Regions from separate parts of the Hungatella sp. L36 genome, predicted to be linked through region 2. Evidence: a T-box and tRNA genes for the amino acid it is inferred to sense, from the RefSeq annotation. Region 2 holds a T-box; the other holds one or more tRNA genes.
The links. The T-box of region 2 lies ahead of metG (methionine--tRNA ligase). A T-box ahead of a tRNA ligase gene usually reads a tRNA of that ligase, here a tRNA-Met.
Positions count from the first base shown of each region.

Region 1: it has a tRNA-Met gene. The T-box ahead of metG (methionine--tRNA ligase) is inferred to sense a tRNA for this amino acid. The anticodon was not compared.

Region 1 is NZ_JACOPC010000009.1:213,983-230,586, forward strand. It holds gene H8S80_RS20795 (hypothetical protein) at 434-700, opposite strand; gene H8S80_RS20800 (zinc ribbon domain-containing protein) at 1,027-1,518, shown strand; gene H8S80_RS20805 (Rv1352/Rv1906c domain-containing protein) at 1,532-2,434, shown strand; gene H8S80_RS20810 (hypothetical protein) at 2,504-2,851, opposite strand; gene H8S80_RS20815 (helix-turn-helix domain-containing protein) at 3,000-3,272, shown strand; gene H8S80_RS20820 (L-lactate dehydrogenase) at 3,328-4,290, opposite strand; gene H8S80_RS20825 (type IV pilus twitching motility protein PilT) at 4,359-5,426, opposite strand; gene H8S80_RS20830 (hypothetical protein) at 5,475-5,954, opposite strand; gene H8S80_RS20835 (hypothetical protein) at 5,968-6,471, opposite strand; gene H8S80_RS20840 (DUF4860 domain-containing protein) at 6,476-6,955, opposite strand; gene H8S80_RS20845 (hypothetical protein) at 6,974-7,294, opposite strand; gene H8S80_RS20850 (type II secretion system F family protein) at 7,306-8,358, opposite strand; gene H8S80_RS20855 (transglutaminase-like domain-containing protein) at 8,388-9,272, opposite strand; gene rlmB (23S rRNA (guanosine(2251)-2'-O)-methyltransferase RlmB) at 9,449-10,186, opposite strand; gene H8S80_RS20865 (Mini-ribonuclease 3) at 10,183-10,635, opposite strand; gene cysS (cysteine--tRNA ligase) at 10,620-12,023, opposite strand; gene ispF (2-C-methyl-D-erythritol 2,4-cyclodiphosphate synthase) at 12,041-12,586, opposite strand; gene H8S80_RS20880 (diacylglycerol/lipid kinase family protein) at 12,719-13,645, opposite strand; tRNA gene H8S80_RS20885 (tRNA-Val) at 13,813-13,885, shown strand; tRNA gene H8S80_RS20890 (tRNA-Met) at 13,925-13,998, shown strand; gene H8S80_RS20895 (GNAT family N-acetyltransferase) at 14,090-14,539, shown strand; gene H8S80_RS20900 (hypothetical protein) at 14,669-14,833, opposite strand; gene H8S80_RS20905 (6-pyruvoyl trahydropterin synthase family protein) at 15,021-15,584, opposite strand; gene H8S80_RS20910 (hypothetical protein) at 16,273-16,604, opposite strand, start outside.
Region 2 is NZ_JACOPC010000007.1:33,307-49,910, reverse strand. It holds gene H8S80_RS17395 (DUF5702 domain-containing protein) at 1-413, shown strand, start outside; gene H8S80_RS17390 (pilus assembly protein) at 597-1,397, shown strand; gene H8S80_RS17385 (prepilin peptidase) at 1,426-1,863, shown strand; gene H8S80_RS17380 (hypothetical protein) at 1,860-2,249, shown strand; gene H8S80_RS17375 (DUF6382 domain-containing protein) at 2,251-3,690, shown strand; gene H8S80_RS17370 (rhomboid family intramembrane serine protease) at 3,738-4,358, shown strand; gene H8S80_RS17365 (HIT family protein) at 4,378-4,794, shown strand; gene H8S80_RS17360 (RNA polymerase sigma factor) at 4,813-5,355, shown strand; gene murG (undecaprenyldiphospho-muramoylpentapeptide beta-N-acetylglucosaminyltransferase) at 5,370-6,437, opposite strand; gene H8S80_RS17350 (glucosamine-6-phosphate deaminase) at 6,549-7,364, shown strand; gene H8S80_RS17345 (DUF6147 family protein) at 7,373-7,867, shown strand; gene H8S80_RS17340 (arsenate reductase family protein) at 8,072-8,428, opposite strand; gene H8S80_RS17335 (spore maturation protein) at 8,624-9,151, shown strand; gene H8S80_RS17330 (MarR family winged helix-turn-helix transcriptional regulator) at 9,259-9,717, shown strand; gene H8S80_RS17325 (GerMN domain-containing protein) at 9,737-10,270, shown strand; gene H8S80_RS17320 (DUF885 domain-containing protein) at 10,540-12,360, opposite strand; T-box leader at 12,534-12,797, shown strand; gene metG (methionine--tRNA ligase) at 12,936-14,930, shown strand; gene H8S80_RS17310 (TraX family protein) at 15,065-15,820, shown strand; gene H8S80_RS17305 (TatD family hydrolase) at 16,040-16,604, shown strand, end outside.

The sequences.
Region 1 (16,604 bases), on a different contig from region 2:
TCCGAGAGAGATTCATTCTGCATTGCAGCATACCATTCGCGAAATGCATACCGGCTCTTGCATACGCGCTATCCACTGCTGAATTATCTATTCGCTGTAAGAGAAATAATATCCGAAACAGATCTTTCAGGTTTAAAACAGACAGATCATACTTTTTCATAATTATAAGGCGGCCTGTACAGACCGCCTCTATCATTTTTATCCATATGTTTCTATTATTCTCTTCTTTACGCATTTCTTAAAATATCCCTTAAAGCATTCCTTAAATCCATCACAAGAAAATGACTAAATCTTTTAAAACAGTCCCGAATATCAAAACCTGCTCTTTTCAAAACCTATTTTTTATACTCTTCGTACCCTTCATAGCCACATTCATTTTCTTTACGTCCACATTTCTTACAGCCATCATGGAAGCCGCTCCAGTAAAATTCTCTTAATACTTTTTCGAACCATTCACAGTTTTTGCCCTGATCCTGCTCGTGTTCATGTTCGCATTCACATTCATATTCACGCCTGGGCTCATATTCACACTCCGGTTTGCACTCATATCTGGGCTTGCACTCGCACTCACGTTTTGGTTCGCATTCCCGTCTGCATTCGCACTCGCGTTTTGGTTCGCATTCCCGTCTGCATTCACATTCCCGTTTTGCCTCACATTCATGTCTGCAGCCGCATTCACGCTTAGGCTCACATTTTTCATAACATCTGCACCTGCAGCTGCATCTGCATTTAAAAGAATCACAGCTCATAATCATTTATCTCCTTATATATTGCACTACACAATATTATATGGGACAAGTAAGAATAGTGTGAATCGATGGATTTATGCACAGCGCAGCCACCGCAGCTGATCATGGGCCATCATGTACCTGCATCACTGTCCTCCCCCTTTTCCCAGTATATTCCAGCCGTATCACACTAAAAACGTTGTATAGTTATTATAAATAAATATTCTGTACATTCCGTACACAAGAATTAAAACAGCCACTGGCGTTTTAATAAAAAAAACAAAAGGGGGGATTTTTTATGATTTGTCCACATTGTAATGCCGCTATCTCCGACGACAGCGCCTTCTGTTCTGCCTGTGGAAAACGTCTCGAACCAGCGGAGGAGCAGGTGCTGCCTGCGGATTCCGCTGTTTGTCCGGGCTGCGGCTCCGTCAATTCCAGCGGCGCCAACTTCTGTACCAACTGCCGCGCACCGCTGTCCGAAACCGCTCTGGAACAGGTAAAGACCCAGAATGACTTACAGCTGCAGCAGGCTCAGGTAAAGATGCAGGCCATGGCCCTGCAGGCGCAGCAGGAACAGTTAAAAATCCAGCAGCAGCAATACGATTCCATGGCGAAATGCCCCAGATGCGGCTCCACTTCGCTGTCAGGCAATAAGAAGGGCTTCGGTATCGGAAAAGCGGTTGTGGGCGCTGCGCTTGTAGGTCCGCTGGGTTTGGTAGCCGGTAATCTGGGCGCCAAAAAAGTTCAGGTCACCTGCTTAAACTGCGGCAAAAAATTTAAAATGTAGGGAGGAAATGAAAATGTTTTGTCGAAAATGTGGGACAGAATTTGATGGGAAATTCTGTCCAAACTGTGGGGAACCGACGGAAACAATACCGGAAACGCCGGCTCACCAAACAAGTATTAACGGAGTACCGGTGGACAATTCCCCCGTCTCCGTGCCGGTAAAAGAACCATTTTATTCCAAGATCTGGTTTATTGTGCTGATGCTGCTGTTCTGCTGTTTTCCAATCGGCCTCTTTCTGATGTGGAAATACAAAAAATTCAATAAACCGGCCAGAGTCATTATTACTCTTTTCTATGTAATCGTTTTTATTTTCGGACTCTCTAATGCCGGTTCGCAGACTTCAACCCCCGTACCGCCGGCCGCGGAAATATCCATGAGTGAACCAGCCGGTACAGAAGAAAAGAACACAGGCCCTGCAGAGAACGGAGAAACCTCCGAACCGGCGAAAACCAGGTATAAAGCCAGCACCTACAAAGTAGGAAGCGACATTCCCGCAGGGGAATACGTCGTGTACTGCGACTCCTTCATGGGATACATAGAGACCGCAAAGGACAGCAGCGGAACCCTTGACTCCATCATTGCCAACGATAATATTTCCACCAATTCCATCGTCACCATCTCCGATGGACAGTATTTTAAGATGACCGGGTGCTATGCCGTTCCGATCGAAGAGGCAGGCAGTCCGGATACCAGCAGTGACGGTATGTTTAAGGTCGGCGTACATATTCCGGCAGGAGAGTATAAAATTGAGGTAGATGAGGATTCCGTTATGGGATTTGGCTATGTCGAGATATCCAAGGACAGTTACCACGTGCTCGACTCGATTATCTCAAATGATAATTTTGAAGGTTCGAAATATATCACCGTGAGCGACGGGCAGTACTTAAAGCTCACCGGATGCAGAATTGTTCCATAACGTCTCCATTTCAAACGCAGAGTGCCGGAAACAGACCATTTCCGGCACTCTTCCTTTCTTCATCTGCGATCATTTTATCAACACAATACCGGCATCTTCTTCCCTGCTGCCGTCCTCACCCTCATAAATCATGATTACCCTGCATTTCCCCTTCTCCACATCACTTTTCTTTCCATAAAGCATCAGAATCACCCGGTTGGAAGGAACATCGTAATTCAGTTTCCTGTGCAGTCTTAAGATATTTTCTCCAGATATGTAAAGTGCTGGTCCGACGGTGTGGCTGACTGCCAGAATCGTCGTCTCCCTGCTGCCGGGAGAGCTGAAACTGTACTGTGCTAATATCTCATAATGTGGTATCATTCTGTATAGTGTCACCATCAGAATAACCGCGACTGCAAAACAGGAACATCTCTTCATTCGGTTCTTCCTTTCTTTTGTATATCTTCTTATACCTGTATTTTAATACATCTGTATAAATATATCTACTAAAATATATCTATTTAAATACATCTTATCTTCTTAGATATATTTACATATAATATCACTATACGGAAGGAGGCATTTTATGGGGCATATTAATATCAAGCTGGCTGATTTAATCTTCGAAAAAGGCAAAAGCAAAAACAAAGTCTGTTATCACTGTGAAGTCCAGCGGACTCAGCTGAACAATTACTGCAACAACAAGGTCTCCCGCGTCGACCTGGCCCTGATGGCAAGAGTCTGCGAATATCTGGACTGTGATATCAGTGCAATTCTGGAGTATGTGAGCGATGAGGAAGATTTAAACGCCGAAGAGACCAAAGCATCCGAGGCCGCGGAAGAAAAGAAAAAGGACTAGCCGCTCAAACGGACGGCTGGTCCTTCTATTTCTTTTTCCGTTTTACCTTTGTCTATTATTTTTCCAGTTCATCGAAGCTGGCCCGGAGCGTGTCACAGGACTCGCCCAGACGCTTCTTTTCCTCTTCGTTCAAATCCAGCGGAAGCACGCGGAAAATGCCGTTCTTGTTGATAATACAGGGAACGCCGGCATATACGTCGTTCTGCCCATACTCTCCGCGCAGCATGGCGGATACGGTCAGCACACTGTTTTCATCTCCCAGAATCGCTCTCGTGATCCTGGACAGTGCCATACCGATTCCATAGTATGTGGCGCTCTTCGCCTCAATAATCTGGTATGCAGCCCCGCGCACGTCCTCCTCAATCCGTTTTAATTCTTCCCCGCAGATGACCTCCATCCCGCCTTCCCCCTGTTCACCACAAAGGGAAAGGATGGGCTTCGTGGCGATCATCGCCTGACTCCACGGAACAAATTCGCTGTCTCCGTGCTCTCCCATCACATAGGCATGGACATTACGCGGATCCACGGAAAGGGATTCTCCCAAAAGGTAACGCAGTCTGGCGGTATCCAGGGCGGTTCCGCTGCCCAGCACTCTCCGCGGATTGAAGCCGGAAAGCGAGTACGTGATCCGGGTCATGATATCCACCGGATTTGTCGCCACCAAGAATATTCCGTTGAATCCCGACTCCGTAATCGGGTCTACAATCGATTTAAATACCGCTGCGTTCCGTTTTAACAGGTTTAGCCTGCTCTCCCCCGGCTTCTGTGCCACACCGGCGCAGATGACGGCGATATCCGCGTCTGACGTATCCTTATATTCCCCGGCGTAAATCTTCATATTGGACGCAGAAAAGGCAAGTCCATGGTTTAAATCCATCGCCTCGCCTTCTGCCCTTTTTCTGTTGATGTCAATCAGAACCAGTTCATTACAGATATTCTGATTCAGCATGGAATATGCATAGCTCATACCCACCATACCGGTGCCGATGAGCGCCACTTTTCTCTTATCCGTTCTCATAATCAGTTCACTCTCCTGTCTTGTCTTACGGATAGTATAACTGGTTATGGGAAAAATATGCTTTATCCTTAACCCTGACGTTCGATTTTTTTCGCCATCAGCTCACCATTGCTGCTGTAGATCACGGCGCTTTCTTTTGTAATCATCCCCTTCTTATAGAGGTTTAAAAGGCTGGTGTCCATGGATACCATTCCTTCCGACTGTCCTGTGGCGATCACGCTGTCGATCTGGTGCGTCTTGGACTCGCGGATCATGTTCCGGATTGCATTGTTGAAAAACATAATCTCAAAGGCCGGATAAACGCCGCCATCCACCGTGGGAATCAGCTGCTGGGATACAACCGCCTGCATGACCATGGAGATCTGCATCCGGATCTGCTGCTGCTGATTCGGCGGGAAATTATCGATGATACGGTCTATGGTATTGGCCGCCCCGACCGTATGAAGCGTAGAGATGACGAGATGGCCCGTCTCCGCCGCCGTCATGGCGATCTGGATCGTCTCATAATCACGCATCTCACCTACCAGAATGACATCCGGCGCCTGACGAAGGGCTGCCCGGAGTCCGGAGACATAGCTGTCCGTGTCCGTCACGATCTCTCTCTGGGTTACCACGCTCTTCTTATGACGGTGCAGATACTCGATCGGGTCCTCCAGCGTAATGACGTGGGCGTTTCTCGTATGATTGATCTTGTCAATGATACACGCCAGCGTCGTGCTCTTACCGCTGCCGGCCGGTCCCGTGACCAGGACGAAGCCCTTGGTCAGCTGGGCGATATCGATGATATTCTGTGGTATGTGAAGCGTCTCATAATCGGGCAGATCGAACGTAACCACCCGGATAACGGCGGCTAACGATCCCCTCTGCCGGAACACACTGGAGCGGAATCTCGACACACCGGGAAGGGCGAAGGAGAAATCGTCGTCTCCATGCTCTCTCACCTTCTCCATACTGCGGTTCCCCGCCAGTTCATAAAGTTCTGTGATCAGCGTCTCCATCTGAGCCGGAAACAGCTTCTCCTCATTCTGGCAGACAATTCTGCTGCCCAGCTTATAAGAGAACGGCATGCCGGGTACCAGAAAAATATCCGACGCATTCTGTTCCACAGCCGAACTCAACAAATCAATTACCTTCATACCTGCAAATCTCCCTGTCTTTCTTTCCCGCCGGAATCCGCAAACGGACTATTTCTGTTCTGTATCAACCGTTCCGCCCCATACCGGCATGGAGTCATCTATTTCGTAATCTTCCGTCTGAATCACGTTCCATTTCGTCACACGCACCGAGCCTTCCCCCTCCAAATCCGGTTCCAGCTCAATATGAAGTGCCTGCGCGCGTTCCATGGCCACTTCCGTCACCGCCGCGCCGTCTCTGTAATATTCTCCCAGCGCTTTCTCAAGCAGCGCAAGGCGCTCCTCATGCCCTGAGGCATTGGCACAGGCCGTCTTCACTTCCCCCGCCACCATGCGGTAGAATGCCTCGCCTTCCGTATCAGCCCTGTAATACTCCGTAACTGCGTCCGCGTTTCTGTTTGCAAGGCTTAAATCACTCTTTGCGGAGGTCAGGGACAGCATACCGAACGTGACGAGACACATAACGATAAAAATCAGTATCAGAGAAGAACTTCCAATATTCGCCTTAAATCCGCTCTCCTGCTTAGCCATCTGTTTCCTCCTGTCACCCCTGCTCTCTCTCGTGGCGGCTTACAGAGAGCGTGTAGACGCTGTTTTTCTCACGGCTGACGGTTATCTCCGCCGAGCTCTCCGCTTCGTCCGCCGAAAGCACTGCTGTGTAGATCTTTCCACTCGCGCTTCCGTCTCCGCCGCCCTCCGGAGTATCTTCCGCAAGGTTTCCATTTTTATCAAATTCCATCACGTACCGGTTCCCGGCGGCTTCATCACCATCTGTTTTAAAGGCATCATCGCCGTCTGCTCCAGAGGCGTCGTCCTGTGTAGAGACACTGGCGCCGAAACGCTGTTTCAGCCCCTCCGGTCCCTCCAGCTTCCATACCTCGGCCACGCTCTGGGCAATCAGTACCGACTGGTTCAAATCTGCGGCGTCCCGGCTCATCCGGTCCCCTTTCACGAAGACCAGGATGCAGACGCTGGAGCAGAGAATGAAGAAGAAGACCACTATGATCATCTCCATCATAAATATACCCGAATGCTGTTTCCTGCTCATCCTTTCATCCTCCGCTTCTTAAAGACAGCCAGATCCGGCCGCCTCCATCGCCACTGGTTGAGACGGAAAGCAGTTCCCCGTCCATGGACATGGCCACTTCGTCGCACTCCAGAATCTCATAGCCGTCATTTACGCCCAGACCGCTCTCCGTATCGGTGAACAGCTCCCAAAGCTTTCCATCCCTATAGTAGATATAAGTCACGTATTCAGAACCGTTTATCTCCTGCTTCAACTGAAGGACTGTGATTCCATCCATCTCGGTCAGTCCCACCATTCCGTCCTCGTCGCCCTGCCTTACCTTGTTGGCAATATAGCTCAGAGCCACATCGCCGCGGTAGGTCGACTCCGTCCTGGCATTGATATTCTCGTAGACCTTTCCTCCGATCAAAACCGCAAACAGCGCACAGAGCACAAATACGAGGAACAGAAGCATGGTAAACAACGTATTCACCAGCTGTCCCTTATGATCATTTCTGCGGCCCATCCGCGCACCTCCCAGCTATTATTCGTGAAGATTGACCGTAATATCCGGCATGAAGTTGGACGCGAATCCGCTGTAAAACACATCATACTTATCCCGGTCAATCAAAATTCCGTAATTTTCCTCCAGATAATCCACACTGGGCGGATATCTGCCTTCAATGGCGTAGCACTGCACGGAAGCTCTCCGTATGGCATCCCGCAGCGTATCCGCACCTCTCGCATCGGCCTTTTTTGAAAAGGACATGATTCCTGTTACAAAAAGCGCCAGCACGCACAGAAATACCAGTACGGACAGGACGTAGCCATAGATTTCCTTCCCTGTCTGTTTCCATCTTTTCATCGGCTCACCTCTTATCCAATGGCTGAAAGCACACCGACTAACGGCAGCATGACAGAGAGGAGAATCAGACCGACAGCCACTGCGAGAACGGCTACCATCGTCGGTTCAAGCCGGTTCACCATGTTGTCCAGTGCCGTATCCGCTTCCTCTTCGCAGCTTCTGGATATCTCCTCCATCACCTCATCGAGTCGGCCGCTTCTGACGCCCACCTTGATCATCTGAATATGGAATCCGCCGAACAGACCGGTGTTCTTCATGGCGCTGTAATAATCGGTTCCTGTCTCCAGTTCCTCTCCGCAGGCCTTGATCTTTTCCTCTACCGCAGGATTTTCCACCAGTTCGGCTGCCAGCTCCATGCCCTTTTCCAGCTCCAGACCGCTGTGAAGCGTCAGCGCCAGTACAGAAGTAAATCTGCGGTTCGCCACCGCCAGCGCGATCCGGCTCTTTCGCTTAAACCGGTCCATCATGCGCTGAGCCGCCTGTATCTTTTTGCCGCCTCTTCCCATGAGCCAGATAACGAAAGCCGCCGCGGCCAGAAGAACCCCTGCAATAAGAGCCACTCCGCTGAATATGCCCCCCAGTCTCGTCGCCGCTATGGATACAGGGCTGAGACGCGCTCCCAGCTGCTCATAAACACTTTCAAAAATAGGCATTACCTTCGTAAACAGGACGAACAGGACAACCAAAAGCATAAAAATCATGATGACCGGATACGTCACCGCGTTTTTGATGCTTTTCATCAGAATGTATTCTTTTTCATAGTACTCTGAAAGAGACGCCATCATCTGATCCAGGGTTCCTGTTTCCTCGCCCAGCTTCGCCATCCGGATCACGTAAGACGGATAACTTCCCACCTGCTCCAGAACGACAGAAAACGGGCTTCCCAGCTCCACTTCCTCAGACATATGTAACAGAATCTTTTTCTCCTCTTCATCTGCCGCATCCTCCGCCATAACAGACAATCCCTCATCAAGAGGGATTGCCGCGCGAAGCAGAAGAGATATCTGAAGACAGAAAGCCGAAAGCTCCCGGGCGGAATAATGTTTTTTCAATTCCTTCGCCATGTATCGCTTCTCCTTTATAATATGAAATTTTAATAAGAGTATTTTGCTTTATAATTCGAGCTGTTCTTGATATACTCTTCAATCGCCGGATCTCCCTTGCCGGAGGAGGCGAATGTCGGGTCCATCAGTTTCCAGTCTTGGCCGTCAAAGTAGATGATATTGTCCACCCAGCCCTGGCCCTCGATATAAACATTAATCCATGCGTGATACAGACTGCCCGTATATCCCACCACCAGCTTGGTCGGAATATTCTGGGAACGCAGCATCGCCGTCATAACCGCGGCGTAATCAAAACAGATTCCCTTTTTCTGAGACAGGATAGAATCGCAGTTCGGAAGATATCCGGACTGAACGGAGTTGGCTTTTGCCGTATCATATGTAATGTTGGTGACCACATAATTGTAAACGGACGAGACAACATCCAGCGCATCCGCAGAAGACGCGGCCACCTCTGCGCCCTTCTTTACTACGCTGCTGTCCGCAGTGAAATTCACATACTGATTTGGATATAAGAACGGTGCAAACTGGTCCGCAAGAGATACGGACAGATCCTGGCTGAACTTCACCGCATACTGGTTGCCCTGTACCTGTTCCAGCACTCTCACCGTATAGCTGCCGTTGCCTTCCGACATCGGGAACACCTCATAGGCAGATCTGGCATTTAAATCATACGTATACGTCTCTCCGCCGCTTTTGATCACCTGAACCTTGATCTTGGAGGAGCCTCCCGTATACTGCACCATCACATAGCCCTGGGACAGATTGGACGCATCCAGTGTCACAGAGTTATTGCTGTAAGTCGTCGTACCGGAAGCCTGCGGCGTTCTCACGTTGCTCCCCGCCGGCTTTGAATACAGCGGAACCGCTTCCTCTTCGACAGTCACGACAGCCAGGCTCTCCGGTTCTTCAGCCATCGCAGCTGTACTCTCTGCGGCAATCGTCTGCGATTCAGCCACAGATGCCTTCTGGCTCTGGCAGCCGCTCACCGACACCATAAGCGCCGTGCAGGCGGTCAGAACCACAATTCTATTCTTCTTCATCTTTCCTCATCTCCATCTCACATCGAAACAGGCCCTGGTGCCGGGCGGCACTAGCCCAGACGCTGTCTGACGATCTCGTAAGCGAGCACACCCGCGGCCACGGAAGCGTTCAGTGAGTCGATATTGCCCTTCATGGGGATCGATGCAACCATGTCACATTTTTCCCTGACGAGTCTTCCCACGCCGTCTCCTTCGCCGCCGATCACCAGACCGACAGGCCCTTTTAAATTCAGCCGGTACATCAGTTCGCCGTTCATATCCGCACAGACGAACCAAAGTCCCTTTTCCTTCAATTCTTCAATCGTGGCCGCCAGGTTTGTCACCTTCGCCACCGGTGTATAGTTGAGGGCTCCCGCCGAGGTCTTTGCCACTACCGCTGTAAGGCCGGAAGCGCGCCGTTTTGGAATAATCACTCCATGGGCTCCTGCTAAGTTAGCCGTACGGATGATCGCGCCCAGATTATGGGGATCCTCAATTCCATCCAGCAGGAAAATAAACGGTGGTTCCCCTTTTTCCTCAGCCGCCTTCAAAATATCCTCTACTTCAGCATATTCATAAGCCGCAGCATGTGCGATCACTCCCTGGTGATGGCCTTCCTCCGACATCTGATTCAAACGTTCCCTGGAAACGAAATTCACAATCGTATCCTGCTTCTTCGCCTCTCTGATAATGGACTGGATAGGACCGTCCTTTACGCCATCCTGCACATAAAGCTTATCGATGGTCTTTCCCGCGCGGTATGCCTCCAGCACGGCGTTTCTTCCTTCTATTGTAAATTCTTCCGTCATTCCAGTTCTCCTATTTTCTCAAATCCGTGGCTGATCAGTGTGACCAGCCGCTCCAGACGGCCCGTCAGGTAGAGGTAGCCGCAAAGCGCCTCAAAGCCCGTCGCCGTTCTGTAGTCCACCACGGTCGCATGCTTCGCCGTCGTCACCGACTTGGCGTTTCGTCCGCGTTTGTAGACCGCCGTCTCTTCTTCTGTAAGCTCTTCCAAAATGAGCCGTATCATCTCTGCCTGAGTGCCTGCATTGACCAGCGACGCACTCTTCTTATGCATCTTGTTCACCTGAATGCTTCCATGATTGATCACCATGGTGCGGACAATCAGTTCATAGACGGCATCTCCGATATAGGCCAGCGCCAGCGGAGAATACGTCCTCGGATCCATCTCCTTCAGCCTCAGCGCCTCATTGCAAAAGGTCTGGAATCCGACCTCTTCTCTTACGCCCTCTTCCATTTTACACCTTCTCTGGTGTCTTCCAGAACGATTCCCTTTAAAAGAAGCTTTCCGCGAATCTCATCGGCCAGCGCGAAATTCTTATCCTTTCTCGCCTGCTGTCTCGCCGCGATCATCTCTTCGATCTCAGAATCCAGTATCTCTTCCTTTTTCTCGGTGACGATGCCCAGCACGCCGCACAGCTTTTCGATGGTCTCTTTCAAATATACTACGTAAGCCCTGGAACTGTCTGGCCCTGCTGTGGAATTGCTCAGCTTGACGAGTTCAAAGACAGCAGAAATACCATCTGCGGTGTTAAAATCGTCATCCATGGCTGCCTCATACTTTGCAACCAGCTCGTCAACAGCTTCCCGGCTCTCGCCTTCTTTAAACGAATCGCCTGCCGCGCTGCTCTCCAGATCCTTAAGCTTTTGGACCGCAGTCAGAATTCGCTCTAAACCATTCTTGGAAGACTCCATCAGCTCCGCGCTGAAATTCAGCGGGCTTCTGTAGTGAGCGCTCAGCATAAAGAAACGAAGTATCGATAAATCATACTTCTCGCTGATCTCCCTGACAGTGAAGAAATTGCCCAGGGATTTCGACATCTTCCTGTTATCAATATTTAAAAATGCATTGTGCATCCAGTATTTTGCAAACTCTTTGCCGTTAGCCGACTCACTCTGAGCAATCTCATTCTCATGATGCGGGAAGACAAGGTCCTCTCCGCCTGCATGGATATCGATCTGATCGCCCAAATACTTCTTGGACATGACGGAACACTCGATATGCCAGCCAGGACGTCCCTCGCACCATGGAGACTCCCAGTAAGGTTCCCCTTCTTTTTTGGGCTTCCAGAGAACGAAATCCGTCGGATCCTCTTTGCCTTCCTCTCCCGTCACCTTGATCTCACGGAAGCCGGACTGCAGATCCTCGATATTCTTATGGGACAGCTTTCCATAGCCGTCAAATGATTTTGTACGGAAATAAACGGTTCCGTCGGCCGCCACGTAAGCATGGCCGCTCTCGATCAGACTGCCGATCATATCCAGCATCCCGCAGATTTCCTCTGTAGCGAGCGGATTCTTCGTGGCCGGCTTCACGTTCAACCCTTCCATGTCCTTCTTGCATTCTTCTATATAACGCTTGGAAATGGTATCGGCATCCACGCCCTCTTCAATGGCCTTCTTAATGATCTTATCGTCCACATCGGTAAAGTTGGAAACAAAATTCACCTCGTAGCCCTTGTATTCAAAATACCGTCTGACCGTATCAAACACGATCATCGGCCTCGCATTTCCTATATGAATGAAGTTGTATACCGTTGGCCCGCAGACATACATCTTGACCTTTCCCGGTTCCAGCGGCACAAATTCTTCCTTCTGCCTCGTCAATGTATTAAAAATTTTCATAGTTCCCTCCTGTTTAATTATTTCCCGCAGCAGCCACCACTACAGCCCTGACAGCCGCTGTCCATGATTTTATCATCATAACAGTAATCCCCCACTGTCGTCAATAAGGTAATTGCCTGTGCTGAAATTCCTTCCCCGCTGCCCGTAAAGCCCAGACCTTCCTCGGTCGTTGCCTTTACGCTGACACGGTCTGCCGGTATTCCAAGGGCGGCAGCGATATTCTCTGCCATCTGCGGTCTGTAATCCTTAAGTTTGGGCCTCTGAGCGATGATTGTCGCATCGATGTTCTCGATCACGTACCCCTTCTCTTCCAGAAGCGTTCCGACGCGCTTTAAGAGTTCCACGCTGGATATTCCCTTATAAGCCGGATCCGTATCCGGAAAATGTTCCCCGATATCCCCCAGCGCCGCCGCGCCGAGCAGGGCGTCCATCACCGCGTGAACTAACACGTCCGCGTCAGAATGGCCTAAAAGTCCTTTTTCATAGGGAACCTTTACTCCTCCGAGAATCAAATCCCTTCCGTCCGTCAATTTGTGTACATCGTATCCCTGTCCGATTCTCATATGATATCTTATATCCTTTCTGAAATCTGTATATTATATCTATCCACATTCTGAGTCCATAATACAAAACCCAGAATGATATAGCAGCTATGCTGCCATGTTATCCGGCTGCCCGGATTATAATTTAAAATATTAAACAATCATGCGGACCGCCTTTTTGATACATCGCAGCTGTATGTCATTCTGACAGAAACAGCTCTCTCCATCCACATGAACCGCCATCGGCTTATCCACGTGGACCATAGCCTCCCCGCATGTATAAAACCGGGTTCCCTTATTATGGGACTGCCTTCCAAACATGGAGTTTAAAAGCACCGGTATTAGTTTTCTCTTTTTTCTGTTATTCATTACACAAATGGAAAGTTTTCCATCGTCATAGGTGGCATCCGGCGCAAATTTAAAACCGCCGCCTTCATACGGATGAATATGTGCGGAAATAAAATAGGCATGATTAAACTCCACCTTCTGAACTCCATCCAACAGCAAATAACCCTTAGCGGGCTTTGCAAGCAGGAGTTGTTTGACACCAATCAGAAGATAGGTCAGCTTTCCTATATGAAGCTTATTTAAAATTCCCTTTGTCCTGGAATAAAGAATGTTATGACAAACCGCCGCATCCATGCCAATGCCTGCGCTGACCATAAATCTTCTGCAGGAAATCTCATCTCCTCCATATGTAAGCACTCCGTAATCCAGCTGCTTATGGTACTTTGGAGACAGAATCTTCTTCAGACAGCGTCCCGGTTTTCTCGGCAATTTCAAGCTTCTTGCTAAATCATTGCCTGAACCGGCAGGAATATAACCTAAGGTAACGGGGCTGCAGAAAGAAAGACCATCCAGAATCTCGTTGACAGTGCCATCCCCGCCGACTGCAACGATCACGTGCGGTTCCCTGCACCCTTCTGTCAGCTTTCTGGCAAAAACCTTCGCATCTCCCGGCTTCTCAGTTATATACGCCTGATACTGGGCGTTCTCACGCTCCAGAATCCTTTCCAGTTTTTTCCATACGTTCTTCCCCCGCCCGCACCGCGCGTTTGGGTTTATGATAAAATAGTACATGGAATCCCTCCACCATTTGCTAATCTTAAGTATATCATAAATCATATAAAATGAATAATAAAATTTTCTTAAAAATATTTCCAAAAAAGTGTTGACAATTTACACAATTCATATTATACTAGCAAAGCAGTCGGGAACACAGAAACAAAAAGTTCCGAGACAAGCATGGGATCTTAGCTCAGCTGGGAGAGCATCTGCCTTACAAGCAGAGGGTCACAGGTTCGAGCCCTGTAGGTCCCACTGATAAATAAACTACTTATTTATCAAACAATTTCATATGGCGGAATAGCTCAGTTGGCTAGAGCACACGGTTCATACCCGTGGTGTCGAGAGTTCAAATCTCCCTTCCGCTACTCTTTCAAAGCTCTGAAACCTGCATGCTTGCTAGTGTTTCGGGGCTTTTTTAGTTTTAAAATTTTGTTTACGTTTGAGGGAGGAATTATTATGGAAATTATAAACTATTTTGATGTAGATGATAAAATATTTTGGAAAGAAGAAATTGGCAAAAGTGATTGGGGAGCTGGACAATACTTATATAGATTATTGAACAACAATCAATTACTGGATCTGTGTGGAAACTCAACAAAAGTTCTTATGCTTGTAGAAGGAAAAACACTTATTTCATTTTGTACTTTAGCAGAACAGGATGATGTAAGGGATACTTCATTAACTCCGTGGATTGGATTTGTATATACTTTTCCCGAATTTAGAGGGCATAGATATCTGGGAAAACTATTGGAGTATGCTAAAAACGTTGCAGCTAGTGAAGGGGCAACGCATATATATATTTCTACAAATCATATAGGATTATATGAAAAGTATGGCTATTCTTTCTATAAACTCATGAAGGACGATGAGAACCAAGACTCTAGAGTATATAAAATAAATCTGTAAATGTTATTTGAGATCTGAACTGGCAAGCGTGTGAAGAAATCTCTGTAAAAGCAGATCTTCTAAGATAATGTTAGGAGCGGAAGGGCTTTCTATAGTTTTCCGCTCTTGGCTTATATATATCGTACTTTTTCATTCTGGTATCAATTCAATGAATTTCTTATATAACGCGGCATTTTTACTATTCAGCTTGTCACCGTGATGAGTGATATATCCTTCACTTAGTTCAGCATACTCTTCTTTAGTTATTTTCCCTGAGAGATAATATTTTATTTGCTGCAGTAGTTGTTCTTCCATCGCTTCTCCCCCTTGATTTAAATTATATTATACAGGCTATTATTAAATAAAAATAGGGAATAGCTGAGTTTAGTACTCTTCTATTCCCTATTTTTTTCGATATCCATCTTGAGTCAGTTATTAATGTTTCCACGGCGATTTCTATTTCCGAATACTTGTTAAATTATTTCTGTTACACGTTCCCGTTCTATTTCCTGTAACCACATTTCGGACAAACTCCATTTTCATCTAATGCAATACCACATAATGGACAACGATCCTTGGTCATTTGGGGGTTAAATTCCTCAGATGCCGCATTCACTCCGCTTGTAAAGGTTATTTTCACAATGTTTAATTTGTCCTTCAACAGATCATAAACAATTTTAATCATGCCCTCAACTGTCATGGTCTCTTTTGTCACAACTAGACGGCACTCCGGATACGCGGTTGCAAGTTCTGTCTTGAAAGCAGGGCCTTTCATGATATTGGTAGGAGCTCCGTCTTTAATGCCCTGGGCCTCATATACCCCTAGAAGAGCCGGAAGCAATGGGTCATCTTCGCGTAAAATCGTTGCATGGTCAAAGTTTTTCAAAACGTCCCATGCTGTTTTCTGAATCTCATTACAGGGGAATACCATGTTGACACCAGTATTAATGGTGTCCTCAACCTCCAGCGTCAATATGCCAGTGTGTCCATGCAGATACTGAGCTTCACCCTTAAAACCATAAAATCTGTGTGCATACTGTAAATCCAACTTCGTGATACTTCTCATATAAAACCTCCTTGTCATTTGTAATTACGCGTCTTTTAAATAATGATAACTAATACTATTATTAATTATAAACACTAAATCAAAATAAGTCAAGCATTATTAGTATATAATTGATTTTAATTTATTTTACTTGTTACTTTTCATGAAATAGGGAACAGGGTCCAATCCTATAAACCACAATGCCTGAGATAATTATTTAATTCATTTTCCTTTTTCCGTAATAAATAACGATCCGGCGCTCACTTGCCTTGCTGAGATCGGTTCTGTCAAGGCTTTTCAAAATACCGATGCCCTTGCAAAGTATTGAGGCATTGTCCTGAGTATGAACGCTTCTATCAAAAGAAATATGCTGAAACAAGAAACCATCAGCTTAAGCGAGCACTCGCGTTGACTTTCCGTAAATTTATACATCTGCTCTATGGTCTGCTGGACAAGAGCCAACTCTACTCTTCGGAAAAGAGCAGGTAATCCCTATTGCATTTCTTGCTTATGAAACTCGTTGTAGGTCACAGTTTTATTAAAGTTACCCTTTATTACGGTATATCCTCAGTTTCAGATCTCAATATCATAAAATAAAGGAAATGCAGTATCGCCAGCCAAAAGCGATTCTGCACTTCCTTCTTCATAGTCTGTTATCTTCATAGTCTGTTATCTTCATAGTCTGTTCTATTGGTTAAACCCGTAATCGTTACTCACTGTCACTCTTTGTCTGACTATAATCTTCTGTCACACAAGTCATCCCGGTCTCTTCAAATCCACGGATTGTGGAATCCAGGCTCAAATGACCGCCACCGGTCGTAAGGCGGTCACTGATAATTCCCATATCAGCCAGGTCCTTGCTGCTGGCCGTATCCATATTAAAGCCAAGACGGATCAGCAGGTGTTCTTCATCCTTGACTTCTGCCTTTACAAATACACCGGGAAGTGTCCCAAAGGTATCCGCAAAGGCCGTTAAATACTCTTCCGTGAGTTCCTCCGGTTCGGCGTCTACCACGCTTTCTTCCAGCATTGCCTTGATCT
Region 2 (16,604 bases):
CGTTCTTTGTTATGACAGTATGGGCTCTGGGGGAAGCGGCGGCAGATCTAAAGGCTCTTCTGGCCGGAGACAGAGTTCCGCTTATAAAGACGAGGGAGACGTGGAAACTGAATTTAGACGGACTTCTGACCCTGGGAGAACAGGGAAAAGTGGAAGCAGGACAGGAGACGGGGGAGGGAAAGCGCTATGAGAATTACTTAAAGATGCTGCTGTTTATAGAACCGGCAGAGCGTCTATATTATCGGGTGATGGACGTAGTCCAGATAAATCTCTCCAGAAAACAGCCGGATTTTACCATGGAACGGTGCGTGTACCAGGCTGAGATTGTTGGCACTGGCACTGGAAAGCATCTGTTTTGGCTGGGTGGGGATCCACGCTATACCATGGAAGTGCATACGGACAAAGCGTATTAGGACAGGAGGCGAAGGATAATGCCCTTTTTTCAGCGGCCCTTATCAAAGGATTTTAATAAAAAAAGATCAGTTACTCTCCAGGTACGAATCCCCCTTGAGATTTACGGCCTCCCTGTAAAGAGGGTATTATCTTTTGCCTCCCCCCGGCATGTCTGGTACCGGCAGCAGGGAGATCGGCTTCGTGTGTGCGGCAGCATAACGGTAGAAGCCGCGCTGGCACTGCCGCTGTTCCTGTTTGCCATGATGATCCTGATGATTCCGATGGTACTGATGAATGAGAGCAGAAAAATACAGACGGAGCTGGAACAGGTGTGCGCGGAAATCAGCCAGTATGCGGGGGTGCTGTCCGATTCCACGCTGGAAAGCGAAGACTATAAGAAAAGCGGAATTCCGGAGGAACTCATTGAGGATATGACGAAGACAGGCTTTCGCTTATATGCGGAAGGAAGGATAAGAAGCCGGATTCATACGGAGAAGGCAGGTCAGTTTTCCCTGACCGGCTCCCGGATTCTGGAGGACGGAGAAACCATAGACTTAATTCTCAGCTACCAGATGATTCTTCCATTTCCTGTGTTTCGCATGAAGAGTGTGCCAATGACGGCCAGAAGTTGCAGAAGAGCATGGATCGGCAGAGACGGCGGTAAGGGGAATGGAGATACCGGACAGGATATGGAAGATGAACTGGTCTATATCGGCAAGAGCAGTACCCGGTACCATAGAAACAGGAATTGCCACTATCTTTACAATCATATCAGCGTAATCTCTTTTGCAGATGTAGGAACTGTGAGAAATTCTGATGGAAGGAAGTATAAACCGTGTGCCAGATGCGGCGGCCTTGCGGGACCTGGAAGTTCTGTATATATCATGCCAAGCGGGGAGAGCTATCATGGCGACAGGAATTGTTCATCTATTGTCGCTTATGTGCGTGCGGTGCCGTTGTCGGAGGTGGAATTTCTGGGGCCATGTTCTTATTGCGCGAAATAGAGAGGGACCGGGAAAAGGAGGACACTCAATGGAAGATATAAAACTGGTACATATGATATTTATGACATTTTTAGCGGCTGCAGCCTGGCAGGATTTGCGGAATAAAAGTATAAGTGTATGGCTGTATCTGGGCTATGGGGCAGTTGCAGGTGCCATCAGGCTGACTGGTGGGGAGCCTGTTTTACAGGCCCTGAGCGGGGGCCTGGTGGGGGTGGTGCTTTTGGCAGCAGGCTGGCTGACCGCAGGTGCGATCGGAATTGGAGATGGCTTGTTTTTCGTGGTCAGCGGGCTTTACTTAAGCTTTTATGATAATGTGCGGCTGCTTTTATACGGAATATTATGGGGCGGTATATTTTGCTTGTTTCTATTCCTGCATGGAAAAAAACGTGGAATAAATATACACAGAATGACGGTGCCATTTTTACCGTTCCTTATTCCCGGGTGGATCTGGATGGTGATTTCATGAAAAAAAGACTGGCAGGAAGTTATACCATAGAGGCAGCCTTCGTTATGGCACTTGTCCTGTGGGCAGTTTTGTTTTCTGTTCAGGCAGCATACAGGCTGCGGGATGAGACAGTGGGAGCGATGGCACTGCAGGGAGCCTCAGAGTATTTACGTCATGGAGAGGAGATTACGGCGGAGGAGGCGGCAGTCTATGCAGAGCGCCTGGCAGGAAGACCATTCTCCTGGAGCGGCTATAAATTCATCATAGAGGAAAAAAGAACGGCACTGATGGGGCGGAGCGTCAGCGCCTCTGGAAAAGGGGGAACCTGGTCCCTTCTAATCCGCCAGAATGAATATGATCCGGAGAATTTTCTGCGGATGTGCAGTCTTTTAAACCAGGAGGAATGAAATGGAAATCACATATAAAAGAGAACTGAAGCATAATTATCTGATTATTATCCCGGAAGAAACTTTTTACGACAGCTATGAGATACGGATGATGGCCTCCAACTGTATCGATGGACTTTTGAAATTTCATGTGAAGCAGGTGGATAACATAAGATCTTACTACTATGAGATTACATCGAGACAGCCTTTGACGCGGCTTCTGGAATACCAGAGCCTGGGGGCAGAGGAGCTCCGATGCCTGATTACGGGGATCGTCAGGACTCTGGAGCGGATGGAGACATATTTGCTGCAGGAAGGCCAGATTTTGTTAGAGCCGGATTATATCTATGTGGAGCCGGAAAATTTTACGGTGTATCTCTGTCTGATTCCAGGACGTCAGGGGATATTTCCGGAAGAGATGACGGCTCTTCTGCAATACCTTCTGGGAAAGGTGAATCATCAGGATAAGGAGTGCGTAGTAATGGCATACGGACTTTATCAGGAGAGCTTGAAGGAGAACTATGGAATGGGGGATCTTCTGAGGCTGACAGGCCGGGACAAGTCTGATGACATGAGAAACGAGTGGGGGAAAGAACCGGAGATGAAAGATAATGACTGGCAGACGGATGCGATGGAAACCGATGGAGAGGCGGAGCTGATACGACCGGTGAGCAGGAATAAAAAAGCGGTGCGAAGAGAACCGGAGTGGAAAGAGCGCGGAAAAAAGGTGCTTGAGAACAAAACTATATTACAGGATGGCAGTAAAAAGAGAGAAGAAAGTCTGGTGGAAAAGAGAGCTCTGTTCCGCAATATTTTAACCTTTGCCGTTATTGCTGCAGGCGGACCTGTTTTTTGCTGGTTTTTATATGGAGAAAGAGGTATAAAACAATACTGGCCGCTTCTCGTCGCGCTGGATGTGCTGACGGCGATTTTTTTATTTGTGCGTATTGTCATTCCAAAATTACTGGAGGGAGATCAGAAAGAACGAGATTTTGTTGAACGAGAGGACAAAAACAGATATGATGAGGAAGAAAGTCGCCATGAGTGGCAGATGGTGTTTCAGGAAGAACCTGAGAACAGTTATGATATTCCAGTTGCAGGTAATCATGAGGTAAATTTTAAGAATGAGGAGTGTACTACGGCCCTTTTGACTGAACAGGAACGGCCTTTAAATTCCAGATGCCTCCGCAGTACAGAACCGGGAATCCCCGACATTATCATTTCCTACGTTCCTTTTATTATTGGTAAACAGGAAGGACTGGCAGACTATGTATTATCCCGTGATACAGTCAGCCGTCTCCATGCGAGAATAGACAGAGAGGGGGAGGAGTACAGGATTACGGATTTAAATTCGACAAACGGAACTACGGTAGGAGGAAGGCTGCTGGAGATGAACGAAACCGCGGTACTTTTGCCTGGAGAAGAAGTTTATATCGCAAATATTGGATTTATATTTACATAAAGCGGCAAATTGTGCTAGAATGGTCGTAAGATTATAAGGAGAGCACAATGGAAGATTTGTACGGACGAAAAAAAGCATATGTGAATACCGGCCTTATCGCGCTAAACGTGCTGTACTTCCTTTTTCTGGAGGCGACGGGTTCTTCGGAGAATACATCATTCATGGTGGCGCACGGCGCCATGTATGCGCCGCTGGTAATAGAAAAAGGTGAATATTACCGGTTGATTACCTCTGTATTTATGCACTTTGGAATCAGCCATATTATGAACAATATGTTGATTCTTTTTATCCTGGGTGATAATCTGGAAAGAGCCCTGGGTCATATAAAATATCTGTTTTTCTACCTGATCTGCGGAGTGGGGGCGAATATCGTATCCATGGCCGTGAATTTAGGGGAGTACCGAAACGTCGTATCAGCCGGCGCTTCGGGAGCTATATTTGGTGTGATAGGCGGACTTTTATACGCCGTCATCATAAATCGTGGCCGGTTGGAAGATTTGAGTACCAGACAGCTGGTTGTGATGATTGTATGTTCCCTGTATTTTGGCTTTACCAGCACAGGTGTTGATAATGCCGCGCATATTGCAGGTTTATTAATAGGCATTGTAATGGGGATCCTTTTATATCGCAAGCCCAGGAAAAAACGCAATACCGAGATATGGGGATAAAATGGAAGGAGGTGAGAGTGTGAGGGATGACAATTGTATTTTCTGCAAAATTGCTAATGGCGAGATACCGTCAGAAACCATTTACGAAGACGAGACGTTTCGTGTAATTCTGGATTTGGGCCCGGCATCAAAAGGACATGCTTTAATACTTCCAAAGCAGCATTACAGCGACATCTGCGAGTTGGATGAGGATGTTGCGGCCAAGGTCCTTCCACTGGCAGCAAAGATAGGAACGGCGTTGAAAAAATCTTTGAATTGCGCCGGGTTTAACGTAGTCCAGAATAACGGGGTGGAAGCAGGACAGACTGTATTTCATTTTCATGTGCACATTATTCCTCGTTATGAGAAAGGGCCTGTTATGGTTTCGTGGGTACCGGGAGAGGTGAGCCCGGAAGAATTAACAGAAACAGGAGCTGCCATAAGGAGCACCCTGTAACCAAAGGGGGCATAGGAGATGAGCATGCAACAAGATGAAGATATGCTGTTACAGTCGATTTACGAAGAGTATCAGGGAACGCTCCGCCGGATTGCGAGAGCGCTGAATGTTCCCAATATGGAACTTGAAGATGTAGTTCAGGAAACTTTCATAGCTTACTTTAGGAAGTATTCCTTAACATGGTCGCCAACACGCAAGAAAGCGATGCTGGTGAAAATCCTGAAAGGAAAAGCGATTGATTGTCTCAGAAAGAATGGACGCTATGAAAAGGTCAGTCTTGATGAGGAGAATTCAGTTAGATGTATTGAGATGCTGACCACGTATGTGGTAACGGATCCCATTGATATTATAATCAGTGAGGAAGCAATACAGAGAATTACTACGGAAATCGCCAATATGAGACAGGAATGGAAAGAGATGGCCGTTCTGTATTTCCTTGAACAGAGAACTATACCGGAGATTTGTGAGATGCTGGAGATACCGGGAACGGTATGCCGCTCCCGGATTTACAGGACAAGAATGTGTCTGAAAAAGATTCTCGGACCAAAATACGATATTTAAAAATTTAACAATGTTTAGTTTGAAGCCAGAGATTCGATCATATCCACGATTGTATCGACGGCATTATGCAATTCGCTTTGTTCCATGCGGCTGATATAGGTTTGACGGTCGTTATATGTTTGGGTAATGGCCTGGAACAGGGAATCATCAGAAAGATTCTCTTCTTCCAGGACGCAGCTGAAACCCTGTTTTTCGAATGACCGCGCATTTAGGATCTGGTCACCGCGGCTGACAGCAGCAGAAAGTGGAATCAGGATATTAGGTTTATGGAGTGCCAGAATTTCACAGATAGAATTGGCACCTGCTCGTGATATCATTAGATCCGCTGCAGCGAATAAATGTTTCAAAGGTGCGTCAACGTACTCGTACTGTACATATCCTTCGGTGGCTCTCAGACTTTCATCCAGATTGCCCTTGCCGCAGATATGTATTACCTGGAAGGTCTCAAGCAGTTTTGGAAGTATATGGCGTACAGAGCGGTTAACGGTAACAGAACCGAGACTACCGCCGATAATAAGAATGATAGGGCGGTTGGCAGACAAACCGGTGTATTTAAGCCCGGTAAGCCGATCGCCCTGTAACAGTTCTTTACGTATCGGTGAACCGGTAAGGCATGCCTTTTCTTTTGGAAGGTATCCCAGAGTCTCCGGGAAATTACAGCAGACCTTTGCCGCTGATGGAATACAGATTTTATTAGCCAGTCCGGGAGTCATATCGGATTCATGGATAATAACCGGAATTTTATAATGCTTTGCCGCAAGAACAACGGGAACGGCAACAAAACCGCCTTTGGAGAAGACGACATCGGGCCGGTGGAGTTTTATCAGCTTCAGGGCCTCGCCATAGCCTTTCACAACGCGGAATGGGTCGGAGAAATTTTTGATGTCAAAATATCTGCGGAGTTTACCGGAGGAGATACCATCATAGGGAATACCCGCTCCTTCGATGAGTTTCCGTTCGATTCCCTGATAAGATCCAATGTAACGGATCTCATAGCCATGTTCTTTCAGAGATGGAATCAGAGCAAGGTTCGGGGTAACATGTCCGGCTGTTCCGCCGCCGGTTAAAATGATTTTTTTCATAAGACGTTGCCTCCCAATATCGATATACTATTATAGTAAACGTTAGCAACAAAATGTCAACCCCAAAGCGTGTGGGAACTTCAGGATAACCTGTAATTATGAGGTGTGTGCGTGGACCAAGATAGGAATCATGGAAAAAAATGTTCTGTTTTCAAGCGAATAAAATATTTTTTAACACGACAAGTAAGAATGGATGCACGGTTGCTTGATTTTATGCAGGAGCACCCGGAAATAGCACCAGATTCTGATCTACTTGAAGCACCGCCCGGTGAATTTCAGAAAATATTGGCTGAGATGGATAAAAGAGGAATCAAACCTGCTGTTAAAAGGCAGGTAAAACTAAAAAACAGTCTGACCAACGCAGGAAGATATATGCATAGGCCTGCGTTTGTTGCGCTGTTAGTGGTTTTGATAATTGGTGGGTCTTCTGTGGGGACATCGGCGAAGAAGGCTTATGATTATAGGATTAGAGAGGAGGACATGGGGAAGAACGCTATTGTTTGGAATAATGATCAGTATATATTGTCAGGAAATGATAAACTTGATAAAGCATATAAAGAAATAGAAAGTCAATTAGGAATTAAGCCACTTAAAATGACAACGGTTCCTTTTGACATGATATTTCAGGAATTAAAAATTGAACATGGAAATGCTTTATTGAAATTTAAATATAATGATCATATAATATGTATAACTCAATCAAAGCGAGATGTTACTACCTCGAATACTGTGGTTTCCGATAGAAAGGTCTACAAAACAATTTATAATATCTGGTTAGAGAAAGATATAAACATAGCAAAGAATAAATTGCCCGGGGGGGAAATTGAGTATAGTTCTAAGATAAATTTAGATGGGGCATATTATTATTTATCTGGAGTTATGGATGAAGATGATTTTATTAGTTTAATTGAGAATGTTATTTATTAGGAGGAGAAATGAAAAAAAAAGTCGTTTGTTTAGTTATCGCCATTTTAATGAGTGTATTATCAATATCACCTTGTTTTGCACAGGTCACAGGCAATGAGCAAATAAAATTATTAAATATTAAAGAACAAACAGTTTGGGCAACTCAACCTAGAGGTACGTATATATCGACAGGAATATTACAGATTTCTAATGAAGGAAATGGGCAAATAGGTGTATTTATTCAAACTTTAACACATACAGAAGTTGATCAAACAAGGTTTGGTATTTATCTGGATAGATGGATTCCCAGTGAGAGTCGATATGCTAATGTCGCAAGTTATACATTTGAATTTAACAAAGAAGATTATCCTGATGAAGATTTGACTACGAAATCCTTATCTTTTAATATTGTAGGTCAACCAGATGATTGTTATTATCGTTTGCGAGGTGTACATTTAGTAGTTGCTAATGGAACTCGTGAAATGCTAACTAGTCAAACGGATGGTGTGTTAATTACAAAATAGATTATAATAAGTACTCAATGTACTATTAATGCATAAGAAAAATGGACAAGCTTGTAAATCTGATACTGATAGGTAGTGCTTTATATTATGAGTAAATAAGATTATATTTTTATTACTTAAACATACTAACAGGGATAGCTTTTATATTAAAATAAGCGTTATCCCTGTTATCGACTAAGTTCCCATATTTCGTTAAAAGATGCTTTAAATTATTTTATTACTCCACTCCACTTCCTTAAACCCAACCAAAACAAAATCTTCCCCCACAACAATCGGCCGTTTTACAAGCATGCCATCTGTAGCCAACAATTCCAACTGCTCAGCCTCAGTCATTTCTGGTAAACGATCTTTTAAATTCTGTTCTTTGTAAAGATTTCCACTTGTGTTAAAAAACTTTTTCAGAGGGAGTCCGCTTTTCTTGTACCAGGTTTCCAGTTCTGCCGCGGTGGGGTTCTGCTCTTTGATATGGCGGGCTTCATAGGAGATTCCGTGGTCATCCAGCCATTTTCGGGCGCGTTTGCAGGTGCTGCATGGGGGATACTGTAAAAATAATATGCTCATATTGGATATTCCTTTCTTTTTATCATATTTTTCATATATTTATTGGGACTTTCGCATGGGTTAAAAGCCCATTCTGGCGATTGAGCGCGTTACTTTTGGTACAACTGCCATTGACTCTATTTTATCCTGGATTGCCCTGAATGAAAAGGGGATTTTTGAATAGAATGTAGTAATAGACAGAATTGAGGAGTTTCAATGAGCTTTATTTTATTTTTATCGGAGGCAATGGTTCCGCTGATTCTTTTTTATATTGTTGGATTTGGAATTCTTTCGAAACGTCCGGTTTTTGATGATTTTATCAATGGTGCAAAAGATGGGATGAAAACTGTTGCAGGGATTATGCCAACGCTGATCGGATTGATGACCGCGGTGGGAGTACTGCGCGCTTCGGGCTTTTTGGATTTTCTGGGGGAACTTTTGAAGAATCCTGCAAGCTGGCTTTGTCTTCCGGCACCGGTGGTACCTGTGATTTTGGTGCGATTGGTATCAAACTCTGCAGCGACAGGACTTGTGCTTGATATTTTTAAGGAATACGGCACAGATTCCTATGTTGGCATGCTGACTTCAATTTTAATGAGCTGTACGGAGACTGTGTTTTACTGCCTCAGTATCTATTTTGGCACTGTGAAAATCAAAAAAACAAGGTATACTATGGGGGGTGCTTTGGTGGCTACAGCGGCAGGAGTGGCGGCCAGCATTATTTTGAGCCGATTTTTGGCATAAAATCCAGTAATTAAACAGTTTTTTAAGAATTTCATAAGAATTCAGGTGGTTGCCTTAGGATTCATTATCATGTATAATCATGAGGAAGCTTTTATTGGCAGGAACGTATGAAAGGGATAGACGTGGATACTTACGGGACTCTTAACGAAGTATTGGTAAGATTGTTTCGCGATATTATGGACATAGAACAACAGGCCATTATTACGTCTGAGTTTAAGGACTTGACGAATAATGATATGCATGTCATAGAAGCCATTGGGATCGAAGAACCGAAGAATATGTCAACTATAGCAAAAGAGCTTTCTGTGACAGTCGGGACACTGACGATTGCGATGAACAGTCTGGTTAAGAAAGGCTATGTGACTCGTCAGAGAGGAAAAGAGGACCGCCGCGTTGTCTATATATTTCTTTCAGAAAAAGGAAGGGCTGCTTACGAGCATCATGCCAGATTCCATAAGGATATGATCGATGGCGTTATCGGTCAGCTGAGCGGAGATGAGGTAGAAGCTTTGATTAAAGCTCTGACCAAGTTGAATACCTGGTTTCGGAGCCTTGAGGAGAACTAGAAGGAGGCTATAATTAATCATGAAAAAATTCATCATGTGTTTTGTAGGAGCTATGCTGGTATTATCTTTGGCGGCATGTACACCAACTCCCGTAAAACAGTCAGAATCAGCAACAGAGCCTATGGTTGAGGCATCGACCGGCGGGGCCAGCGATAAAGTACCGGACCCGAACGTGGAACCGATGGAGATCATATCTGTATACAGTTCTAACGAAGATGCGACAGGATTAAATCAGGCGATGGACGCAGTAGATGAACTGACAGCGCAGTCGCTGGTTGATAAGCTGATTGAATATGGTGTTTTAGAAGAAGGGACTGAGGTCCTTAATTTTGACACAAAAGATGGCATCGGTACCCTTGATCTTTCAAAAGTACCATCCAGCGGGACATCAGGGGAATTATTAATGCTGACAGCCCTTGGAAATACATTTACGGAAAACTTTGAATTGGACAAGCTGAAGCTTCTTGTGGATGGAAAGAATTATTCCAGCGGACACATTGAGCATGGCGATAATGATTACCTGGAATATAACAGAGATTATAAAAAGCTGTAAAGAGGCCTGCAATAATTATTATCATATCTAAGATACTGGTAATGTGTGAAATTATAAAATAGTAATATGGCATATAGATAAAGGTGCCGCTTAATCACTAAGTAAATGTGATGAAGCGGCACCTTTATTCAGTACATATTATATACTGCACAAATCATAATAAGAAATTAGAAAATACATGATCGATGGAATCGTCAGTTGGTCAAATGTTCAATAAATAGAGTTGGATAAGTGGCCAGATAAATACCCACTAAATTCCTTTTCTGATCCTACTGATCCATCTGTTCCGCCAGCCACAACCGGAAATATGGCTGTATAATGCTGAACTGAGCCGGACCGATGTCGAGGAGGAAGGTGTGGAATGCTTTTAAATCAAACTGATCTTTTAAAATTTTTTCCGCTGTATCTCTCATTTCCATAATTTCCATATATCCCACGTAATACTCCATATAGTTGGTAGGATTCTCCACCAGGCTGTAATAGATGGTATCTGCGACATCACTGTCTCCGATATTATAAAATTTACTGAGATATTCTTTTACCTGTCCTTTGTCCCAGCCATCGTAATTAATGCAGATATCGAGCAGTGCATACAGGCCAAGAGAGATGGCGGCATTGTGGGCCAGAAGCTGCCCCATGTTCGGATCGAGTCCATTGTCAAGTGTGTAGGAATAATACTCTACATAGGTGGCCCAGCCTTCTGAATAACTGGAGAAGGACAGGATCTTCCGAAGATCGCAGGTGTTATTGCTGATAAAGTAAACATTTTGATATAGATGGCCTGGATAGCCTTCATGAGCCAGTGTCGGAAATAAATCTTCATTCTGAAACCTGGTGCCGCCGTTAATGTAAATGACGTTATCCTGGTAACGGTCCAGCGGAGGCACAAGGTAAAATGCAGGACTTAAGGAACCCTCCAGCGCTTTTGGAACGTATTTGACCTTATAGCTGCATTTGGGAAGTGCAGGGAAATCTTTGGAAATCTGTCCTTTTAAGGTCTCCAGAATTTCATCTGGCTTTGTATACTGGAATGCATAGGTATCCAGGGCATCGACCAGCTCGGGATGAGTCTGCACGATTTCTCCCAATGCCTTTAGATCAGAATTTAACTGTTTCTCAATTGCCTTTTGAAGCTTTACAACGCTGTCATAGGAGGTGGCCGTGTTGGATTTTACAAGATATTCAAAATATTCCTTTCCCTGTGGAAATTCACTCAATCCTTTTTCATTAGTCCCCGTTCCCATCAGCGAAGTGATCCCGTCAATGAGGTTCTTATAGGCGGGGATAAAATGTTCTTTTAATACCGCAAGGTTTTGCTCTTTATATGCAGCTTTTTCTTCCGGTGATGCATCGGTAAGAGCATCAACCCGCTCGTTAAAGGTCTCCGCCAGGAAACTGTGGTCCGGTTGAATTAAGTAGGCCTCACAGGACTGTAGAACATGGTCGGCGGCGGTGTCACACATGAAAAGTCCTGCCTCCGATTTTTCCTTCTCAAATTCCAGAATCTGTCCATAATATGTATCAATCGTGGACAGCAGGGCCAGGTAGTGATCTACGTCATCTTTACTGTAAAAGGAGTATTCGGCCAAAAGGATAGGGAGCTGTGCCTGAATGCCGATCGTGCTGGTTAAGGGCTGTGCATAGAGTTCCAGGCCTTCCGAAGATAGTTCCGTCTCAAGATAAGAGGAGAGTATCTTGTAGGTGAGTTTCTGTTCCTTAGTCAGCTTCTTTATATCGATGGAGCCAAGCGCTTTTTTCAAATCCTGCATTTCACCGTAGTTTTTCTTCATGTTGCCCAGAGAAAATTCTCCAAAAGTATCAGGAACTTCTGTGATGCCGCGCGAAGCAGGATCAGCCAGCGTGTAATGAAGATCCAGGCCTGAATTCTTAAGTTCTTCTTTGAAAATGGTCTGAGTGAGGGCGTCAAATTGATTCTGGACGCTCACATTTTCCGATTTGTATTGTTCGTACTGGGCGGAAGACGTTTCAGACGGTGCAGGTGTCTTTGGTCCCGCGCAGGCCGCCAGCATGGAGGCCGAGAGAAGAATGGCCAGCAGACGGCGGGCCTGTTTTACGTGTTTGTTTGTCATAATTATTCCTCCAATATTCACTATTATAATTATATGGAGAAAAAGAGAACTCATGAGTTAAAGTTTGACGAAAAACAACGTGTTTTTCAGTTTTATCGGGATTTCTAACCAGTTTCCCGCTTGACAAACCGGATGGAAACTATTACACTAAGAGTTACAAATCCAGTTTATATAGGAATGCAGAGAAAAGAAGAGTAAGAAGAGCGCTTCATGTGCAGAGACTCCCGGGAGCTGAAAAGGGAGCTTGAGGTCCTTCCCAACATGGTCTTGGAGCAGCAGAGCCGAAGTGGCGATTACCGCCTTTAAGCTTTGACGGTTACACCCGTTATCGTGTCAGACTGTAATTCCCGTTTCAGACGGGAGCGCAGCCGAAGAGGTCCGTGTCGTGAGAGACGGATAAATTAAAGTGGTAACACGGGAAATATTCCGTCTTTAAGTGTCCTGAAAGGATATTTACAGGCGGTTTTTTATTTCACAGAAAAACAGGTCCTATGAAATAAAAACGCTTGCCGGACTCTTTATTCTTTTCAGTAATGAAATGCAGTTAGTTATAAAACGTACAGGAGGGAAAAACAATGTGTAAAGATTGTAAGAAAGAACCATATTATATTACCACTGCCATTGCCTATGCGTCGGGAAAACCGCACATTGGTAATACGTATGAGGCAGTGCTTGCGGATGCGATTGCCCGGTTTAAGAGAGCCGAAGGGTATGATGTATTTTTCCAGACAGGAACAGATGAGCACGGTCAGAAGATAGAGGAAAAGGCCGAGGCAGCAGGCGTAACACCACAGGAATTCGTAGATCATGCCGCGGGGCAGATCAAGACGATCTGGGATCTGATGAACACTTCCTATGATAAGTTTATTCGTACAACGGATAAGGATCATGAGGCCCAGGTACAGAAAATTTTCAAAAAGCTGTATGATCAGGGGGATATTTATAAAGGCTATTATGAGGGACTTTACTGTACTCCGTGTGAATCTTTTTTTACGGAATCCCAGTTGGTTGACGGCAAATGTCCAGACTGTGGCCGTGAAGTTAAGCCGGCGAAGGAAGAGGCATATTTCTTCCGTATGAGTAAGTACGCAGACCGCCTGATTAATCATATCAATGAGCATCCGGAGTTTATTCAGCCAGTATCCAGGAAGAATGAGATGATGAACAATTTCCTCCTTCCAGGACTTCAGGATCTTTGTGTATCCAGAACGACATTTAGCTGGGGAATTCCGGTGAACTTCGATCCGAAGCACGTAACCTATGTATGGCTTGACGCGCTGACTAACTATATTACTGGAATTGGATATGACTGTGATGGAAACAGCAGTGCGCAGTTTGCGAAACTCTGGCCAGCAGACCTTCATCTGATTGGAAAGGATATCATTCGATTCCATACTATTTACTGGCCGATCTTCTTAATGGCTCTTGATCTGCCGCTTCCGAAGCAGGTATTTGGCCATCCGTGGCTGCTTCAGGGCGACGGCAAGATGAGTAAATCCAAAGGAAATGTCCTCTATGCAGACACTCTGGTAGATTTCTTCGGCGTGGATGCCGTAAGGTACTTTGTTCTTCATGAGATGCCATTTGACAATGATGGCGTGATCTCCTGGGAGCTGATGGTAGAGCGTATGAATTCTGATCTGGCTAATATCCTTGGAAATCTGGTCAATCGTACAATTTCCATGTCCAATAAATACTTTGGCGGCGTGGTCAATAATGCAGGCGATACGGAGGCGGTAGACGACGATTTAAAGGCAGTCGTACTGGACGAAGTGAAAAAGGCCCGCGAAAAGATGGAGAAGCTTCGTGTGGCGGATGCCATTACGGAAATCTTTAACATATTCAGGAGAAGCAATAAATATATTGATGAGACGACACCCTGGGTTCTGGCGAAAGACGAAGCTAAAAAGGGCCGTTTAGAGACCGTGCTCTATAATCTGACAGAGGCCATTACCATTGGAGCATCTCTGCTGGAATCCTTTATGCCGGATACTTCCGCAAAGATTCTGGAGCAGCTTCATACTGAGAAACGCAGTCTGGAGCAGATGGATCAGTTTGGACTTTACCCATGTGGAAATCATGTGACGGATAAACCGGAAATCCTCTTTGCCCGTATGGATATCAAAGAGGTAATGGAGAAAGTAGAGGCCATGCAGGCTGCCGCGGCTGTCGGAACTGCACAGGAAGGCGCTGGTGAAGAGACGGGAGCAGACGCACCTGAGGTAATCGATATTGAGGCAAAGCAGGAGATTACCTATGATGATTTTGCGAAGCTGCAGTTTCAGGTAGGTGAAATAATCGCTTGCGAGGCAGTGGCAAAGTCGAAGAAGCTTCTTTGTTCCCAGGTTCGTATCGGAAGCCAGGTAAAGCAGATTGTGAGCGGAATTAAAGCGCACTATACTCCGGAAGAGATGGTAGGCAAGAAGGTTATGGTAGTCGTAAACTTAAAGCCTGCGAAGCTGGCGGGAGTGCTGTCTGAGGGCATGCTTCTGTGCGCAGAGGACGCGGAAGGCAATTTATCCCTTATGGTACCGGAAAAAACGATGCCTGCGGGAGCAGAAATCTGTTAATAGAGTAGAAGGTTGGGGCTGGGTTCCGGGAATCCGGCCCCAGTAATCTATACTCCAAATCCTTGCGTATCCAGCACCCGCTATTTATGCCAGGATTTGGAGTACAGACTACTGGTTTTATGAAAGGAGTATGGATGGAGCAGACTTCAGCAAAATATGGAGCTGGCGAACGGTCAGGCGGAATTTCGGGAAATACACTTAAGATGGTTGCGATTGTTACCATGCTTATTGATCATATCGGAGCGGGAATTGTGGAACCATATCTCAATATGAACATGGTAGCGATGGAAGGAAATGAGATGCTTAGCCGCCTCTATTACCTGGATATGGGGCTGCGCATCATTGGAAGAGCTGCCTTTCCGATTTTCTGCTTCCTCCTGGTGGAAGGATTTCTCCACACACATAATGTGAAAAAATACGGGAGCCGTCTGCTTCTGTTCAGTCTGATCTCGGAGATTCCATTTGATCTGGCATTCTTTGGTACCTGGTTTTATCCGGCATATCAGAACGTCTATATCACACTTTTTATTGGCCTGGTGGTTCTGGTTGGATACCGGCGCTGGGAGTATGACGCGGTTAAGAAAATGTTAGTGGTGGCGGCTGGATGTGCGGCGGCTTATCTGCTGAGATGCGATTATGATATCAGCGGTATACTGATGATTGTTATTCTATATGAATTCCGGAGAAATAAACGGTATCAGGTGCTTGCGGGCGGACTTATGGCGGCACTGGAAAGCATCAGCTTTTTTGGAGCGGCAGTGCTGGCATTTATTCCAATCAGCATGTATAATGGTACAAGAGGCCGGATAAATTTAAAGTATTTTTTTTATTGGTTTTATCCGGTCCATATAATGGTATTATATCTGATTCAGCTCCTGGTTGTCAGGTGACAGGCTCGTTTTGTCAGCGCGGGCGGAACTAGTACTGCTCTGCATTAATTCCACAGTAATAGCACTCGCTATCCACGCCAGGAGCACGCCTGCAAAGCTAGACGTAGGGTCCACTACGCCGTCGCTTTGCAGACGCACACCTGACGCGGATATCAAGCACTATTACTGCGTTATTAATGCAAAGCAGTACTAGATTCAGAGATATGAGGGAAGAAAATGATGATATTTGATACACATGCTCATTATGACGATGAGCAGTTTGACGAGGACCGGGATGAACTCCTTGCTTCCATGCAGGCATGTGGAGTGGAGGCGGTTACTAATATTGGGGCCAGCCTTGCTACCTCACAAAATACGATTGAACTGACAAAGAAGTATCCGTTTGTCTATGGAGCGATAGGCGTCCATCCCAATGAGGTCGAAGATCTGAACGAGGATGGTATTGCCTGGCTGAAAGAAAATTCCGGTCTGCCGAAAATCGTGGCTGTCGGTGAGATTGGTCTCGATTATTACTGGGATGAGCCGGGGCGGGAGGTTCAGAAAAAGTGGTTTCTTCGTCAGCTGGAGCTGGCTCGGGAAGTGAAGCTTCCAGTGGTGATTCACAGCCGCGATGCGGCGAAAGATACACTGGATATTATGAAATCATTTCATGCAGAGAATCTCGGCGGAGTGATTCACTGCTTCTCCTATACGAAGGAGATGGCGCGGGAATACTTAAATATGGGTTTCTTTCTTGGAATCGGCGGAGTCGTAACCTTCAAAAATGCAAAGAAGCTGAAGGAAG